4 regions of the Obesumbacterium proteus genome follow, and region 4 is predicted to be linked to each of the others. Evidence: predicted binding sites of a transcription regulator. Region 4 holds the regulator's gene; each other region holds the start of a gene.
What was found. Region 4 encodes CRP, which controls carbon source genes, mostly activating them, when cyclic AMP is high. Its sites were predicted from a motif close to ATGTGANNNNNNTCACAT; they were not measured.
Positions count from the first base shown of each region.

Region 1: the regulator CRP is predicted to act here: its motif matches at 3,458-3,475, upstream of udp (uridine phosphorylase).
Region 2: the regulator CRP is predicted to act here: its motif matches at 1,465-1,482, upstream of rhaS (HTH-type transcriptional activator RhaS).
Region 3: the regulator CRP is predicted to act here: its motif matches at 1,952-1,969, upstream of cytR (DNA-binding transcriptional regulator CytR).

Region 1 covers NZ_CP014608.1:396,870-401,345, forward strand. The annotation lists gene DSM2777_RS01950 (carbon starvation CstA family protein) at 1-1,304, opposite strand, end outside; gene DSM2777_RS01955 (tyrosine-protein phosphatase) at 1,462-2,247, opposite strand; gene DSM2777_RS01960 (dienelactone hydrolase family protein) at 2,344-3,183, opposite strand; gene udp (uridine phosphorylase) at 3,602-4,363, shown strand.
Region 2 covers NZ_CP014608.1:2,402,897-2,407,372, forward strand. The annotation lists gene rhaB (rhamnulokinase) at 1-1,252, opposite strand, end outside; gene rhaS (HTH-type transcriptional activator RhaS) at 1,645-2,466, shown strand; gene rhaR (HTH-type transcriptional activator RhaR) at 2,604-3,464, shown strand; gene DSM2777_RS11460 (aldo/keto reductase) at 3,600-4,476, shown strand, end outside.
Region 3 covers NZ_CP014608.1:684,580-689,055, forward strand. The annotation lists gene ftsN (cell division protein FtsN) at 1-664, opposite strand, end outside; gene cytR (DNA-binding transcriptional regulator CytR) at 730-1,740, opposite strand; gene priA (primosomal protein N') at 2,037-4,232, opposite strand.
Region 4 covers NZ_CP014608.1:1,051,574-1,056,049, forward strand. The annotation lists gene argD (bifunctional acetylornithine/succinyldiaminopimelate transaminase) at 1-137, shown strand, start outside; gene DSM2777_RS04975 (YccS/YhfK family putative transporter) at 134-2,212, opposite strand; gene crp (cAMP-activated global transcriptional regulator CRP) at 2,256-2,888, opposite strand; gene DSM2777_RS04985 (OsmC family protein) at 3,219-3,626, shown strand; gene DSM2777_RS04990 (LysR substrate-binding domain-containing protein) at 3,632-4,476, opposite strand, start outside.

The DNA.
Region 1 (4,476 bases), 650 kb from region 4:
ACCGCGGTCAGAATAAATACCGCTTCAAACATGATGACGAACTGGAAGAAGTAAGAAGCCAAATTGCTAAACCATGGCACACGGATAAAGATATCCGTCATACCCACCGCCAGCGTAACGGCACCGCCGGTACGGCCATAGAGATCCAAACCAATCTCTTCGCTCAGTTTAGGCAAGTGAACCACTTCCATGCCTAACCCAGCCCACGCTTCTGCGCTGGAGTTAATCGCAAAGTAGTCAGCAGGATGCAGAGAAGTTGCTGCAATCAGCGCCATCACGCCAACCACACACTCTGCCAGCATCGCACCAAAACCAACCGGCAGGATATCGCTCCATTTGTCGATCTGTTTTGGCGTAGTACCAGAACCGATAAACGCATGGAAACCAGAGATTGCGCCACAGGCGATGGTGATAGAGATGAACGGCCACACTGGACCAGCCAGAACCGGGCCACCGCCGTGGATGAACTGAGTCACCGCAGGGAACTGGATTTCTGGGTTAATGAAGATAACGCCGATAACCAACGCGCCAAACACGCCGATTTTCATAAAGCTAGAAAGGTAACCGCGTGGCGTCAACAGCATCCATACCGGTAACGCCGTTGCAAAGAATGCATAGGCAGGCAGCAACAGGCTTACGGTCGTGGCTTTAAACGTCAACCACTCGCCAAAAGTCGTATTTTGAATATGCGGGCCGAAGAATACGCAGGCCATAATAGCTGCGATACCCACGTAAGTTGCGCCCTTCATGCTGCCGGTCACACGTTCCCATAGACCTACGCCAATCGCGATAGGAATGGTCATGAATACGGCGAAAGTCCCCCAAGGGTTACGTTCCAGCGCATGCACCACCACCATCGACAAACCTGCCATGGTAATCGTGATGATGAACAGCATGGCTAAACCGGTACACCAGCCAGCAATCGGCCCCAGTTCAGATTTAGCCACTTCAGATAGGGATTTACCCTGGTGTTTCATGGAAGCGAACAGCACCACGGTATCATGCACCGCACCGCCGACCACACAGCCGATCAGCAGCCAGAGGAAGCTCGGCAGATAGCCGAACTGCGCCGCCAGAACCGGACCAACCAAAGGTCCCGCCGCGGCGATAGCCGCAAAGTGACTACCAAAGTTAACCCATTTTTTGGTAGGTACGTAATCTTTCCCGTCTTCAAAGGTATGTGATGGAGTCACTTCGTTATCATCTGCACGCAGTACCTTTTTTACGAAAAAGATACCGTATAAACGGTAGCAGATCGTAAGGATACACAGCGTAGCAATAACGAATGTAATTGCGTGTTGCATAGTTATTATCTCCTGAGGATTTCTCAGGCGCTAACATACTGGAGGGCTATTTGTGGAGAGGGTTGAATTTGGTTAAGCGGCGTTTTGGTTACGTAAGCGGTATGAAAAATGGATTGAGTGGAGCCGAAAGGCTCCACTTGCTTTAAAAATCGAAGATTTACGGCTCAAGGAACTGTTGCTGAAGTTGTGATCTCACCTGCATATTTAGCCCATATTCTTGTTCCAGCCAGCGATCAACCGTGCTGTATTTCTCTTTGATCGCATCCAATGCCGTCACCAAAAATTCCTCACGAGCAGACAAGACGTGAGAAAATTGCCCCAGCGCTTTTTCGTTCAATTTGATAGACAGGTAATCCAGCATTTGGCTGCGGAACGGCGCTAGCGTAGTTTCAGTTAACAGATAATCTTCCATCACCGTTGCTTCATCGGCGCCTAAGGCAAACAGCACCAACGCGGAGCCCACGCCCGTTCTATCTTTACCTACCGCACAGTGCTGCACAATCGCGCCTTCCTCACCGCTTTGCAGCAAGGTGCTTAACAGCTGATAAGCATGGTTGCTGAAAGGTAAACGGCGATAGAGCTCCAGCATAAACGCGTTTGCATCAAAAGATTCCAACGCCTCACTGGTCAGTTTCTCCAGATTGGCATTCACCTCGGTACTCAGCGGATTGGCGGGCAAATTGATATAGCGCACCGCATCCCACAGCACATCAGGCTTGTTAGACACTTCATCGGCATCGCGATAGTCGAGGATATTTTTAATTGGTACATCTTGCAGGTAGCTCAAATCTTTGTCCGTAAGGCGATCTAACGCGCCCGAACGGAACAACTTACCACGTTTAACCCGACGTCCATCGGCAGCCAGATAGCCGCCCATGTCACGGAAATTAACGCCGCCTTCCAATGGGGCCAAGGAGGGATGCAAAAAAATAGTGGCTGTCATCATGACCTCTTATTATTTTAGATTATCACTCCCACCTTATCAGATTCAGTGAAAAACGGTAAAACCCCGCCGCACTGAATCCCAAAAGCCAACAGATTACTCAGGCTTATTCACACCACCATAGGCTGCAAACCATGCCAACATACGCTCCCACCCGTCTTTTGCCGCCTCAGCGTTGTAGCTTGGGCGATAGTCGGCATAAAAGGCGTGACCCGCCTGTGGGTAAACAATAATCTCCGCCGTTGCATTAGCTGCACGTAGCGATTGGCGCATAGTTTCCACCGTTTCTTGCGGAATACTGTCATCCAAACCACCGTATAGCCCTAACATCGGCGCGCTGAGCTCTGCGGCAACGTCTACAGGATGCTTAGGCGACGTTAGCGTTTTGTCTCCCACAAAGCGTCCGTACCACGCAACCCCCGCTTTAAGCTGTGGATTATGCGCGCCATATAGCCACGTAATACGCCCACCCCAGCAGAATCCAGTGATATACAGACGACTAGCATCACCACCGTGACGAGCCGCCCAATGTGCCGCGTGGTCTAAATCACCCAACACCTGTTTGTCTGGCACTTTGCTGACGAGATTTTGAAATAGCGTTGGAATATCAGTGTAATCACTGGCTTCTCCCTGACGAAAATACAGCTCGGGCGCGATAGCCAAATAGCCCTGTTTGGCTAAACGGCGGCAGACATCTTGAATATGCTCATGCACACCGAATATCTCCTGCACGACCAGCACAATCGGCAGCGGGCCATCAGCATGCAGGGGTTTAGCTAAATAAGCAGGAAGATCGTCTCCCTGAGAAGGGATCGTGGTAAAGCCAGCATGCAAACCTTCATTATCGGTATGAACGGTAGTCTGGGCAATCGTGCCCGCAGCGGGGGAGAACGTAGATGGCGAGTTTACCAATGTGATGAGATCTTCAGTCTTCATGTAAAGCTCCCTGTCTGAATATATTGCAAGAATGTTAAGTATAAATAGCAATAATTTGTTTGCTTGAGAAGCAAACCCTAAATATTTGGCGTTACATCGCGACGATAAGCGCTCGCAGCGAACGTCGATGCAGCTTCGTGCCTGACGGGTATAAACAATCTGCTGGAAAGCCAAGACAACACATTATCACCCACCAAATGGCCGCTTAGCTGGCGAACACAAAATAGGCATGCCACACTGTTGGCGGTGAAAAAAACGGCTAACTCGCCACCTTATGTGATTTCAATCACAATTATTTGTCGTTCTTGTTATTGTTTCTTCATACGTAGTGATTTGAGTCACGCATTTAGCCGATGAATTTCAGTAGAGTGCGTTTTTGTTCCTCCTTACAACTTATAGCAATGACAGAGGAGTCCGTATGTCTAAGTCTGATGTTTTCCACCTTGGCCTCGTAAAAAGCGATCTGAAAGGCGCAACCTTGGCTATCGTTCCTGGTGATCCTGAGCGCGTAGAAAAAATTGCCAATTTGATGGATAACCCAGTTAAGCTGGCCTCGCATCGTGAATTCACGTCTTGGCGAGCAGAGCTAGACGGCAAATCTGTCATCGTTTGCTCAACCGGTATTGGCGGCCCATCCACCTCTATCGCCGTTGAAGAACTGGCACAGCTGGGTATTCGTACCTTCCTGCGCGTAGGTACCACTGGCGCAATTCAGCCACACATCAACGTGGGCGATGTCTTGGTCACCACCGGTTCCGTGCGTTTAGATGGTGCGAGCCTGCACTTTGCCCCAATGGAATTCCCAGCCGTTGCTGACTTTACCTGTACAACCGCTCTGGTAGACGCCGCTAAGGCCGTTGGCGCAACCACCCACATCGGCGTAACCGCCTCTTCTGACACCTTCTATCCGGGTCAAGAGCGCTACGACACCTTCTCTGGCCGCGTAGTGAGCCGTTTCAAAGGCTCAATGAAAGAGTGGCAGGAAATGGGCGTGATGAACTTCGAGATGGAATCAGCGACTTTGCTGACCATGTGTGCAAGCCAAGGCCTGCGTGCAGGTATGGTTGCGGGCGTTATCGTCAACCGCACCCAGCAAGAAATTCCAAATGCAGAAACGATGAAGAAAACAGAATCTCACGCGGTGAAAATCGTCGTTGAGGCCGCTCGTCGCCTGCTGTAGTCGGTAGATTTCCAATTTGAAAGGGAGGCGAAAGCCTCCCTTTTTTGATCCAAAAATAGCCCTTTCAAAATGTCGCTGGAATGCTGCTCGCATATCCTTACCAAAGTGGAAAA
Region 2 (4,476 bases), 1.4 Mb from region 4:
AGCCAATATTGCCTAACGTTGAGGCTTCCACCGGTCCTGCGCTGACTTCGATGTTGCAAAGATCGGCGCACAGCTGATTGAGAAAACGGTTTTGGCTGCCACCGCCGACGATATGCAAATGGCTGATCGGCTTACCGCGCAGCTCGGAGAGTTCTTCGGCTACCTGCTGATAGAGCTTCGCCAAGCTGTCAAAAATACAGCGCGCCAGTTCTGCCGGTGTTTCGGGTACCGGAACGCCACGCTCGCGGCAGTCGTTTTGAATTTCCAAACACATATTGGGCGGATTGATGAAGCGCTCGTCGTTCGGGTTAATCAGAAAATGGTGTGCGGGTTGTTGAGCAGCCTCTGCAATCAGATCGGGAAGATACTGCACACCCAGTTCTTGGGTTGCGCGTTGCAGCAGCCATAAGCCCATAATATTTTTCAGCACCCGATAGCGGCCTTCTGCACCCCCTTCATTGGTGATATTGGCCTGCAACGCATGGCTATCGGTGAACGGTGTGCGGCTTTCAATGCCCATTAATGACCATGTTCCTGAGCTGAGATAGGCTGAGTCGCTATCTTGCATCGGGGCGGCAATCACCGCGCTGGCGGTGTCATGGGTGGCCACGGCAACCACAGGAACCTGTTGTCCTCTCGGGCTTTGCCAGCAGCCGATACGCTGACCCGGCTGGGTCGGTTTGCCAAACCAGCGAGCCGGAACACCGGCATAGTTCAGTAAATCGGTATCCCAATCGCCGCTATGGATATTCAACAGCTGTGTCGTACTGGCGTTGGTGTATTCCCAGTTCATTTGCCCGGTTAAGCGGTAATGAAGGTAATCGGGAATAAGAAGCAGATGCTCAACCCGATCCAGCAACTCAGGTTGCTGTTCGCTGAGCGCACGCAGCTGATAAAGGGTATTGAAGGGCAAAAACTGAATGCCGGTACGCTGATAGATAAACGGCTTACCTAAGTGCTCTTGTGCCTGTGTCATCAGGCCGTGGGTGCGATCGTCTCGATAAGCGACGGGATGGCCGACTCGCTCGCCGTTGGCATCCAACAACACAAAATCCACGCCCCAGGTATCGATGCCAATGCTGTCCAGCGGGATATTTTCAGCATCAATTTGCTCAAGCCCAGTACGAATTTCCTGCTCAAGGGTATCAAGATCCCAAGTATCAAAACCGTCACGGGGTACCAGCCGATTGGTAAAGCGGCGGATCTCTTTTAGCGTAAGGTGTTGAGTGCCGACGTGGTAACTCGCTAGCATCACTCGTCCGCTGGAGGCACCAAGATCGATTGCGGCAATATGGCGTGTCGTCATGTTGAACCGTCCGTCGTTGAACATTCTTATTTATCAATGACGGCCAGTGTAGAAACTTGCTCGGCAGGGCACCTTCTCATGAATGCCAGCGAAATTATGGCGATGGCAATACAGCAAAGGTGAAAGTGAAGTAGGTCACAGTTCTTAGATGCGCTGGCCTGTGATGTTCGCCGCATTTCTTAATATTGGTCGCGCATTCTTAAATAAACGAACGCTAAAAGCCGTTTTGACGTCAAAAGTTTAAGGTTCATTTTTCGGCCTTCTTCTACTATCGAGCCATAGCAAACCGCTGGAGAAATCACCCGCGTTGATACCCCGATAAGATAAGGAGTCTGACGATGACGGTTTTGCACAGTATTGATTTTTTCTCTTCTGGCTATGCACCTGTTGCCATTGAGCCTCGCGCTCCGCAGCCGGAGTTTCCTGAGCATCATCATGATTTCTATGAAATTGTGATTGTGGAGCAGGGCGCCGGTGTGCACGTTTTTAACGGCAATCCCTATACGCTCAACAGCGGCTGCGTATGCTTCGTTCGCGATCACGATCGTCATTTGTTTGAGCATACCGACGGTCTTTTTCTTACCAATGTGCTCTTTCGTGCGCCGGATGCGTTTAAGTTTTTATCGGGCGTTGAGCAATTTTTACCGCAAGAATCTGAAGGGGTTTATCCCTCGCATTGGCGTATCAGCCAGCAGGTGTTAGCGCAGGTAAAAATGCTGATGGCGAAACTCGAACAAACACCGGCCAGCGAGCGAGCGGAAGATATCGCGTTGCATGAAAGCGTCTTTATGCAGCTGATTGTGCAGCTTTGGCAGGGGTGTTCTGCTCAGGTGGGCGACGATCAGGAAGGGCGTTTGCGTCAGCTATTGGACTGGTTGCAGCATCACTACGCTGAATCTGTGGAGTGGACAGAATTAGCTGACCGTTTCTCGTTGCCGCTTCGCACCTTACACCGCCAGCTTAAGAACCATACCGGTATGACACCACAGCGTTATCTGACTCGCCTACGTCTTTTACAAGCCCGGCACCAGCTTTGTCACAGTGATAGCAGCGTGACGGATATTGCCTATCAGTGCGGTTTTGGCGACAGCAATCATTTTTCAACGCTTTTTAAACGCGAGTTTGACCAATCTCCTCGAGCCTTGCGTTATCAGGGGTAGTGGCCCCATCACGTTAAGCCAAGTGACATTTTGTTACTTAACGGCGGAATGCAATGTGCGGAATCGAGAAAGCCGTCAACGTAAAATCATGATGATTCTGTAATACTTTCTGGCTAAATAAGCGTGGGAGGCTGGGAATGCGAAAGCCGTTAGTGCTGGAGAGTCGGGATTATTTTCCTTCAGAACAGATGCCGGTCGCGGTGGCGGATCGCTATCCGCAGCAGGTTTTTGCCGAACATTCCCACCAGTTTTGCGAGATCGTGATTGTTTGGCGCGGCAACGGTTTGCACGTTCTCAACGATCGCCCGTATCGGATAACCTGCGGCGATATTTTCTATATCAACGCCGAGGATTGCCACAGCTACGAATCGGTTAACGATCTGGTTCTCGACAATATCATCTATTGTCCCGAGCGCTTACGCTTAAACGCCCAATGGAATCTATTACTGCCGCCGTTTGATGAATCTACGCGACAAAATCATTGGCGTTTAAGCACCGGCGGTTTAGCGCAGGCGAGGCCGATTATTGCTCAGCTGGCGCAAGAGAGTCGCAAAACCGACGCACTTTCTATTCAGTTAACCGAAGCGCTGTTGTTGCAGTTAGCCATTGTGCTAAAACGTTATCGTTACACGGCGGAGAGTGTCTATTTACTACCGGCTGGCGAACAGCTTGATTTGCTGATGGCGTCGCTGCAAGGCGGGCTCGACAGCCATTTCGATTTAGCCGCTTTCTGCGCAGAGCATCAGCTGGTTGAGCGCTCGCTGAAGCAGCTATTTCGCCAGCAAACAGGGATGTCGATCAGCCATTATCTGCGTCAGCTGCGTCTCTGTCAGGCTAAGCGATTGTTGAGGCGCAGCGAGTATCGCATCAGTGAAATTGCGACGCGCTGTGGCTTTGAAGACAGCAACTATTTTTCCGTGGTGTTTACCCGTGATGCAGGGCTAACACCGCGAGAGTATCGCCAACGCTTTGTGACTGAACCAGAGCGAGCGATATAGACCCTCCATACTTGAAGCCACGCCATTTATTTGGCGGATAAGCTCGAGTATGACATTGCATTTTTTGCGGCGATTTTCGTCATCATCAATAGCGGTGGCCGTGATTGTGCACCGTTAACCAGATAGGGCAGTTTGATGAAACAAATTAAATTAGGTGGTTCTACCCTGCATGTTCCCGCCATCGTGGTGGGCTGCATGCGTATGGATGAGTTGAAAGCCGCAGAGGCAGAAACTTTTGTGCAAACCGCGTTGGATTTAGGTGCGAACTTCTTCGACCACGCAGATATCTATGGCGGCGGCGAATGCGAGCGTATTTTTGCTCGCGCAGCCAAGCTCAATGATGACCGCCGTGAGAAGGTCTTCCTACAGTCTAAATGTGGGATCCGTAAAGGCCTGTTCGATTTCTCTAAAGAGCACATTTTAAAATCAGTCGACGGCATCTTAGAACGTTTAGATACCGACTATCTCGATATGCTGCTGGTGCATCGCCCTGATGCGCTGATGGAGCCGGAAGAAGTGGCCGAGGCGTTTGATCACCTACTCAATACCGGCAAAGTGCGCCGTTTTGGTGTTTCAAACCAAAGCCCAATGCAGATGGCCTTACTGCAAAAGTTTATGAGCCAAAAGATCTTGGCGAACCAGCTTCAATTAAGCATCACCAATAGCGGCATGATCCGCAGCGGCATTAACGTCAATATGGAAAATGCGTCGAGTGTCGATCACGACGGTGAAGTATTGAATTATTGCCGTTTGAATGACGTGACGATTCAGGCATGGTCCCCGTTCCAATACGGCATGTTTGAAGGCGTATTCCTCGGCAATCCTAAGTTCCCAGAACTGAATCAGAAAATTGATGAGATTGCAGCGCGTTATGGCGTATCAAACACTACTATTACCACGGCGTGGATTTTACGCCATCCGGCCAATATGCAGATGATTTCAGGCACGATGAGCACTTCGCGCCTCAAGCAAATTTGTCAGGCCTGCGATATCACGTTAACCCGTGAAGAAT
Region 3 (4,476 bases), 370 kb from region 4:
CTGGTTTTTCTTTATGCGGCTGCTGAACCGGTGGCTGAGTCGCTTGCACTGGCGGTGCTGTGCGCGCAGGACGTGCCGGTTCAGTGGTAGTTTGGCGAGGCTGAGCAGGCGCCGTATTTTGCTGAGAGAACGGATTGCGTGGCTGCGAATTAGTGACCGGCTGTTGCTGGGTATAGGTTTGATCCGGCATCCGGCTATTTTGCGGCGCACGACGTGCAATCTGCGTTTGATCGTTATACGGCACTTCAGACAGCTGAGTTGGCTGCTGACGCATATCAGACTGCATTTGGTCGAGAAGCTGGCGCTGTTCTGCGGTCAGCTGTGGCTGCTGCGTAGGTGCAGTGGCCGCGTTACTGGTGGGATCTGTAGGCGTAGCAACGCCAACCTGACGATTCTCAAGTTCTTTGATGTAACGCCAGCGCTCTTCCGGTTTTGGAGGAAGACCATTACCCGCATGTTTTGCTTGCGTCGGTAACAGTTCATCACTGTCTGGCTTATGGTGAGTCAGGAAATAAAGGCCGGCAGCGAAAGTCACTAAAACCCCCAAGGCGACAACCACCATGGTTTTAGATATACCCGGAGATGATTTTTTCTTTTTCCGGGTATTGGTTTTGCGCTTCGCTCCTGATGAGCGGCCCCGGCTCACATAGTCTCTTTGTGCCACTGTCTTTTCGCTACATCGTGATTTTGAATTAAGAGCGCCATGTTACTGAACTCATCCCAATTTAACTAGCGTTTCGGCGCAGATGTACTTCCTCTGACGATAAATTCGCTGTCTAACAGTCTGGATCCGCTCACCACAGAGTGGCTATGTAGCTGCTCTAACAACAATAACATCGCTTCGCGACCAATTTCATAGCGCGGTTGAGAAACGGTTGTCAGCGGAGGATCGCAGTACTGCGCCTGCTTGATATCGTCAAAACCGACCAGAGAAACGTCATCGGGTACGCGTAATCCCATACGTTTGGCTTGAGAAAGCGCGCCAATCGCCATCACATCACTATGGCAGAAAATCGCCGTTGGTGGCTGTGGCAGCGACATAAGAGCATACATAGCCTGAGCGCCAGCCTCATAGGTAAAGTCGCCGCGCTCAACAAAACTTTTCTCTTCAGCGATACCGCAGCGGCGCAACGCCTGAATATAGCCACGTAGGCGATATTTACTCAGAGGCATACTTTCTGGGCCAGCAATACAGGCAATACGATGATGACCAAGCTCATGCAGATAGAGCACGGCCTCAAACGCGGCGGTGAGGTTGTCGATATGGACAGTTGGAAGTTCAAGTTCGGGAGCGAACTCGTTGGCCATCACCATCGGTGGCAAATTTTTCTGTTCTTCTTTGCTAGCATCAAAAGGAACGTTCGAGCCGAGCAGCAACATGCCATCGATTTGTTTAGTGATAATAAGGTTAACGAAGGTTTTTTCTTGCTGCTGTTGCTGAGCACAGTCGCCTAGCAAAACTAAATACCCATGTTCAGCGGCGGTGCGTTCTATACCTTGGATCACTTCGGCAAAAAAGGGATCGCAGATATCAGGCACAATCACCAGGATCGTGCGCGATTCATTTCGCTTGGAGCTGCGGGCCAGCGCATGCGGAGAATAACCAACGGCTAATACGGCCTGTTCAACTTTTTGGCGGGTAGATGCAGAGACTTTCTCGGGGTTCATCAATGCTCGTGAAACGGTGGCCGTTGAGACACCGGCGTGTTCAGCCACATCTTTCATGGTGGCAGCAGACATGCTTTGCTTCTCTTCCAACGCTGTTCTCCTTGCGTCTGGCGAAACGCCGACGCGGCGAGTGTTGCTCGTCCTGTTTTACTGAATGAAAACCAGCTTCCTTGCGTCATCCCAAATTTATTGTTTGGAATGCTCATACCAGTTCATGAATTACCATATGGATCACATTTTAAACAGAATGCACCCTGCTGTTGTTACCTAATTTGCATGAGAAATGTGACCTAGATAGATTTTTTAGATCGGGATCGCAAATCATCATTTTTATCTCTCTGTCTGATGGTCTTTCTCATCAAGGCAGATCAGTTATCGGTAGGGTCAACGTCCACTGTCCATTTTACTTTTTTCACCGTTGGCAACGTGCCAATCAGTGGCAGTGTGCCTTTAACAATTTTCTGTAAACGAGCACGAGACGGATGTTGAAGCAGCAACTGCCAGCGGAATCGCCCTCCGCGTTTGGGTTGCAGTGCGGGCACCGGCCCTAGAATCCAGAATGACTCATCACGCAGCGGGCTGGCTTCTAATAGATTTCTTAATTGCTGCAAAAACTGAGGTGCATTTTGGTTATCGTGATCGTCGGCGCGTACCATGATGTGGCTGGTATACGGGGGAAGAAATACGCTTTTGCGCTCTTTTAAGGTCTGTTCGGCAAACGCGTCATAACCTTGATTCAGCAGCGTCAGCAGTAAAGGATGTTCTGGGTGATGGGTCTGTAATATGACTTCGCCCTGTTTCCCCGCACGGCCTGCGCGCCCTGATACCTGCGTATAGAGCTGAGCAAAGCGTTCTGCGGAGTGAAAATCAGCGGAAAACAGCGCGCCGTCTACGTCAAGCAAGGCAACCAGCGTGACGTTAGGAAAGTGATGACCTTTCGCCAGCATTTGGGTGCCGATCAAGATACGAGCGCCGCCGCGGTGTACTTCAGCCAATTGTTGTTCTAACGCGCCCTTGCGGCTGGTGGTATCGCGGTCGATGCGGGTGATCGGCGTATCAGGGAAAAGCGCTGCGAGCTCGGTTTCTAATTGTTCCGTTCCCAACCCAACAGGCACTAAATTGGTGGTGCCACACTGTGGGCACTGGCGTGGGATTGGCTTTTGGCTGTCGCAATGATGGCAGCGTAAATGATGTTGCTGCTGATGCAGCGTGTAGTAATGATCGCACCGCTGGCATTCCGCAATCCAGCCACATTCATGGCACAGTAGCGCTGGAGCAAAGCCTCGGCGGTTTAAAAATAAAATCACCTGATTGCCTGCATCAACGTGCTGTTTCATGCGTTGCAGCAACGGCTGTGCAAGACCCGCTTTTAGCGGCAGACCTTTTAAATCGAGCAAGTGTTGGGTGGCTGGTTTTGCGTTTCCCGCTCGCTGCGTGAGCCGCAAACGACGGTATTTGCCTAACTCAACGTTATGCAATGTCTCTAATGCGGGGGTAGCCGAGCCAAGCACGATAGGAATATCTTCCTGATGTGCGCGGAATACGGCTAAATCACGCGCGTGGTAGCGCCAGCCTTCCTGCTGCTTATAAGAACCATCGTGTTCTTCATCAATGATGATAACGCCTAAGCGAGCAAAGGGCGTAAACAGCGCTGAGCGTGTTCCGATTACGATGGCGCTTTCACCGTTGCGCGCACGCAGCCAAGCGGCGAGGCGTTCGCTGTCGTTTAAACCAGAATGAAGCACATCTACCGGTGCGTTGAAACGCTCTCTGAAGCGGGCTATGGTTTGCGGGGTGAGCCCTATCTCAGGCACTAAAACCAGCGCTTGGCGACCCTGTGCCAGAATATTTTCGATGACGCTTAAATAGACCTCGGTTTTACCGGAGCCGGTGACGCCTGCTAGCAGCCATGCGCTGAACTGGTTGTCTTCGCTACGAATCGCGCCCACGGCGGTGGCTTGTTCGGTGTTGAGTTTTAAACGCTCACCGTTTACCGCATAGCTTTTGCGCCAGTCTTGAAGCTCTGGCGACTCTGCGCGTAACTCGGCCAGCTTTTTTGCCTTGATGCTTTGCAGTGCGGCGTCGGTGAGATCGCATTCAACGACCTGATGGCGATACAGAGGCCGCTGCAACAACATGGCGAGCGCCTGTTGCTGTTTAGGTGCACGTTTGAGCGTTTCAGGCAGGGTCGCTTTACCCTGTTCCGTGATCACCCACTGCCAAAGTTGTCCGTGCTGGGCGGGTTTTCCCTGACGTAGCATCACCGGCAGCGCATGAAATAAAACCTCGCCAATCGGGTAGTGATAATAGTCTGCTGCCCAGCGCAGCATGTGCCACATCCGCGAGGAAAATAGCGATTCATCGTCAATGAGATGGTGAATCGACTTCAAATTTTCGAGCGGTAGTTCGCTGTGCTCGCTGACCCCGGTGATAATGCCGATCATTTTACGCTGTCCAAAAGGCACACTGACCCGTACACCCACGGCAGGTTTCACACCTGCGGGCAGAAGGTAATCAAAGGTGCGTGGCAATGGAACGGGTAAGGCTACGTGAGCGACCGACATGTTTTATCCTGCTTCTAAATGTATGCGTAGTTTACATGCAGCGCGGGGGGAGTGAATCAGTTTAATTGATATCGCTGCTTTTACGTGTCGTAATAGAAGATGAATAAAGCTACTTGCAATTCGATTGCGGTGGATGTTTTATCTCTGTATAATTCGCCGCCTTTGATAGTCTTTTTTATCAAACCAAATTTATCAACCACGCGTGGTGTCTGGCGGAATAGGGCTGGATAGCGACGCGGCCTTA
Region 4 (4,476 bases):
GTGAAGGACTGATGCTGCTGAATGCAGGGCCGGATATTCTACGGTTTGCGCCATCGCTGGTTGTCGAGTTTGCCGATATCCATGAAGGCATGGCACGGCTGGAAAAAGCCATTGCCAAAGTCGTAGGCGGTCATTAATCCCTGAGTTTACGGCTCATCCAAATCCCGTGATGTGGCCGTTGCCGCCATGCTATCGACGAAATGGTATGCATGGCGCGTAAGTGCGCAATGATGCGCCGCAGATGCACTTCAATTTGCGTAACGGGCATCCCGTTAGTTTCTTGATCGTCAGACTGAAATACGGCGGCGTTGTCATTGAGCGTTGGACCATCGTGCTCCAAACGTTGCTGGCAAAGCTGCAATGCAATTTCACAACGCTGCAAATAATCCTGTGCCAGATTCTCGGTAAGCATGTAGTGATCGCGTGCGAGGATCGTCATGGCATTGAGGTGCTCAACGATAAACTGGCTGTGGGTGATCCACAGGCGCATATCCGTTAAATAGCGTGAATCAAACCCCGGTTCCTGCATCGCCTGATTCAGCGAAGTAAAGACGGCGTTGTGTGCCTGATTCACTTTCATGCGCGCATAGGCCAGCGCAGCCGTTTTAGGTTCAGGCGACAGTAAAAGGCGCAGCTCGTCTTGATAGGCTTCTAATGCCTGATGCGCATTTTTACGCAGCAAGCCGCTTTGCCACTGTGGCCACAGCCAGATGGTGCTGGCAAAGGCAAGAATACAGCCGAGAACCGTATCGATGAGACGCGGAACTAAGAAATGTAGCCCGTTAAGCTGTAACAGCTGGAGCGTATACACCGCCGTGATGGTGAAACCAATCACGGCCAGCCCGTAATTTTTCCTGAGAACTAAATAAGCCGCGATGGTTATCACCAGCATGCAGCTTAGCGTGACGTTCAACGGCAGGTTGAGCTGGAGCAGTCCTGCGGCAGCAATTAGCCCAACGAAAGTGCCTAGCGCACGGTGCTGGATCCTAACGCGCGTTGCGTTATAGCCATTTTGGATCACCAGCATGATCGTCAGCAAAACCCAATAGGGCTTTGGCAGATGAAATAACATGCCGAGGCTACTGCCTGCCGCCAGCGTAATGCCTAATCGTGCGGCGTTGCGCAGCGCGACTGACTTTAACGAAAGATAGGCGCGCAACGCAGGCCAGAAGGGAAGCCGTTGCTGAGTGGACATCAGATTGCGTTGATATAATGGGCGTTGGCGCTCGAGTAGGCGAGCCACGCGGCTAAAATGGTAGTAACAGAATTTGCCAACGGGGTTATCTGGGTGCTGATTAGACAGTTTTTCTAGCGCAGATAGCTCGTTATCCATCGAGAAATGTTGGGGATAACGGTGATATAAAATATCGTCAGCAACCGTTTTGAGCCGTTCTGTAATGACCTGAGCATTGCGGCGTAAAATCGCTTCGGCCTGACTTTTTTCGACCAGCTTTTGTACTTCATCGGGCTGAGACAGGCTAACGGTGATGTGTTCTTGCAAATCTAATGCGACCTGAAAATAGCGCAGCAGGCGTTTGTATTCAGGATTATGCACCAACGAAAGCATGTGCATTTGTTGGTATATCTGAGCAATAAGATCCATCACTTTTTGCTGACGTTGCAGCAACGGAGGCAGTGCGGTTTCAGGATCGATATGCTGAGTTAGCAGGCTGTACTTGGCTTCCATGTAGTCGCCAAGCTGAACGTAAAGCTGGCTGAGGTTTTCGCGGATCGGTTGCCCCTTCCACAGCAGGAACCAAAACCAGGTGAAAGCGCCATACCAAATAGTACCGACAATATACAGCAGTGGCCCATGCCAGATCGGCACGCTTCCCGCCATACTCAGGGTAAAAATAGAGGCAACCAGCGCTGCTGGCATAAGTCGCGCATGTAGCGGGCTAATCTCACCGTTAACGCCGAGCAATAAAGCCAAACCGAGCATGATCAGCGGTAGGGGAATTTGCCAAAGTAAGCATTGCTGTAGCAGAAAACTGCTAAAGGCAAATAAGCTGCCGCCAACGACTAAGCGTTTGATAAAGCGTTTATGTGGGGTATCGAGTCCGGCAATATTGCAGCAGGCGGGAACTAAAGAGAACATCAGCCCAAGTTGTAGATTACCTATCAACAGACCGAATAGCACAGGAAGACACAGCACCAGCGTTTGACGCAGTGCGTAGTTGACTTCCGGGTGGTAGATGAACCGCCGCCACATAGCCAAAGAAACCCGTGCAGCAAGGCTACACGGGCGTCATCTATCAGCGAGTGCCGTAAACGACGATGGTTTTTCCGTGTGCGGAGATCAGATTTTGATCTTCCAGCATCTTCAGAATACGACCAACGGTTTCACGGGAGCAGCCAACGATCTGGCCAATTTCCTGACGAGTGATCTTGATCTGCATACCATCTGGATGAGTCATGGCATCTGGCTGTTTGGCCAGATTCAGCAGGGTCTGAGCGATACGACCGGTTACGTCCAAGAACGCAAGGTTGCCGACTTTTTCAGAGGTAACCTGTAAGCGGCTAGCCATCTGAGCAGAAAGGCGCATCAGAATATCTGGATTGACCTGAATGAGCTGGCGGAATTTCTTGTAGGAAATTTCAGCCACTTCACAGGCGGTTTTTGCACGAACCCAGGCGCTACGTTCTTGCCCTTCCTCAAATAAGCCTAGTTCACCAATGAAATCGCCCTGATTCAGATAAGAAAGGATCATTTCTTTGCCTTCTTCATCTTTAATCAATACAGCAACGGAGCCCTTAACGATGTAGTACAGGGTTTCAGCCTTTTCACCTTGGTGGATCAGGGTACTTTTGGACGGATACTTGTGGATATGGCAATGAGACAAGAACCATTCAAGAGTCGGGTCTGTTTGCGGTTTGCCGAGAACCATTCGCTATTATCCTCTGTTGTTATCGCTGCCCTAATATCGGGATACTGATCCTGACAGTGTGCTTATCGTGGCACGGGGCTTTGCTTATTAACTTGTTATAGCACTTCATAATCGAGATATAGAGTAATAGGCTAAGGTAATTATTTCCTAGAGTTATTGATCTATACCCGTTTCAATCCATAAAGATCCATTTCGGCATAGTTTGTAGCACAGCTTTGTGCAGGTGTCTTGTGTTGTCTCGCTTCAGCATCAAGAAGTGAGGCCTCGGATTGCCTGTTTTTTATAGAAAGCGTAGTCTGATGCCAAAATTTAACCAAAGGGGTGATAAACATGCAGGCACGAGTGAAATGGGTTGAAGGGATGACTTTTCTGGGTGAATCCGCTTCAGGACACCAGATTCTTATGGATGGAAACGCTGGCGACAAAGCACCAAGCCCAATGGAAATGGTGCTGATGTCTGCGGGTGGATGCAGTGCGATTGACGTGGTTTCAATTTTGCAAAAAGGGCGACTGGACGTGCGCGACTGTGAAGTGAAATTAACCTCTGAGCGTCGTGAAGAAGCCCCTCGTTTGTTTACTCATATCAATCTGCATTTTGTGGTTACCGGCAAAGGGCTGACCGATAAAGCCGTTGAACGTGCGGTTGCCTTATCGGCCGAGAAGTATTGCTCGGTAGCGCTGATGTTGGGTCAGGCGGTGAATATTACTCACAGCTTTGAAACTATCGTGGTTGAGTAACGTTTTTACTCCCAAGCATAGTTTTGGCATTCCCAACGTAATAAATCCAGGAATCGCCGCGCCGTTAAGGTGAGCGGCGATTTTTGCGAATAGAACACGCAGTATTGGGCGGTGGGTAAATCGTCGATAGGCAATGCACAGAGCGTATTGCCTAATCCCAGCGGAGTCCGCATCGCCCGAGCCACGATGGTCAGATATTGTGCCTGTTGCACCATGCTTAATCCGCAAACCACGGAGTCCGTTCGGATCGGTGATTGGCTAAGCTGGTGGTAAAAATTCCCCATGGCGGATTCTAGCTGCTGGTAATAACCCATATCGGTTTCGGGTATCAGCCATTTTGCGTGCTTCAGCTCTTCTAACGATTTCGCTTGAGAAAATGGGTTGTCGCGGTGAGCGATAATGCAAAAGGGCGATTCAAATAACGGCTCACGTACCAGATCTATTGGCGTGGTTTCGGCTGTTAGCGTGCCGATGGCAAAATCGAGTCGCCCTTCACGCAAAGCCGGTAGAAGCGTCGAGAGCTGCGCTTCTTTGGCGTGTATATTGGCCTGTGGAAACTGAGACTTAAAGGTATCAGCGGCCTGAGGAAACACGGTTAGCGCAATTAGCGATGAAAAGCCTACAGAAACTGATCCTTGAGAATATTGGCTTATCTGCTCAATTTCATCTGCCGCGCGCTGTAGTTCTTCCAAAATAAGCTGCGAGCGTGCCGCAAACGCGCTTCCTGTTTCAGTCAGCATCATTCCTTTGGCTCCGCGCACGATAAGCTGCGTATTCAGCGTATGTTCCAATTCTTTGATCGCTCTGCTTATTGCTGGCTGTGACTGGTTTAATGCGCGTGCGGCGGCGC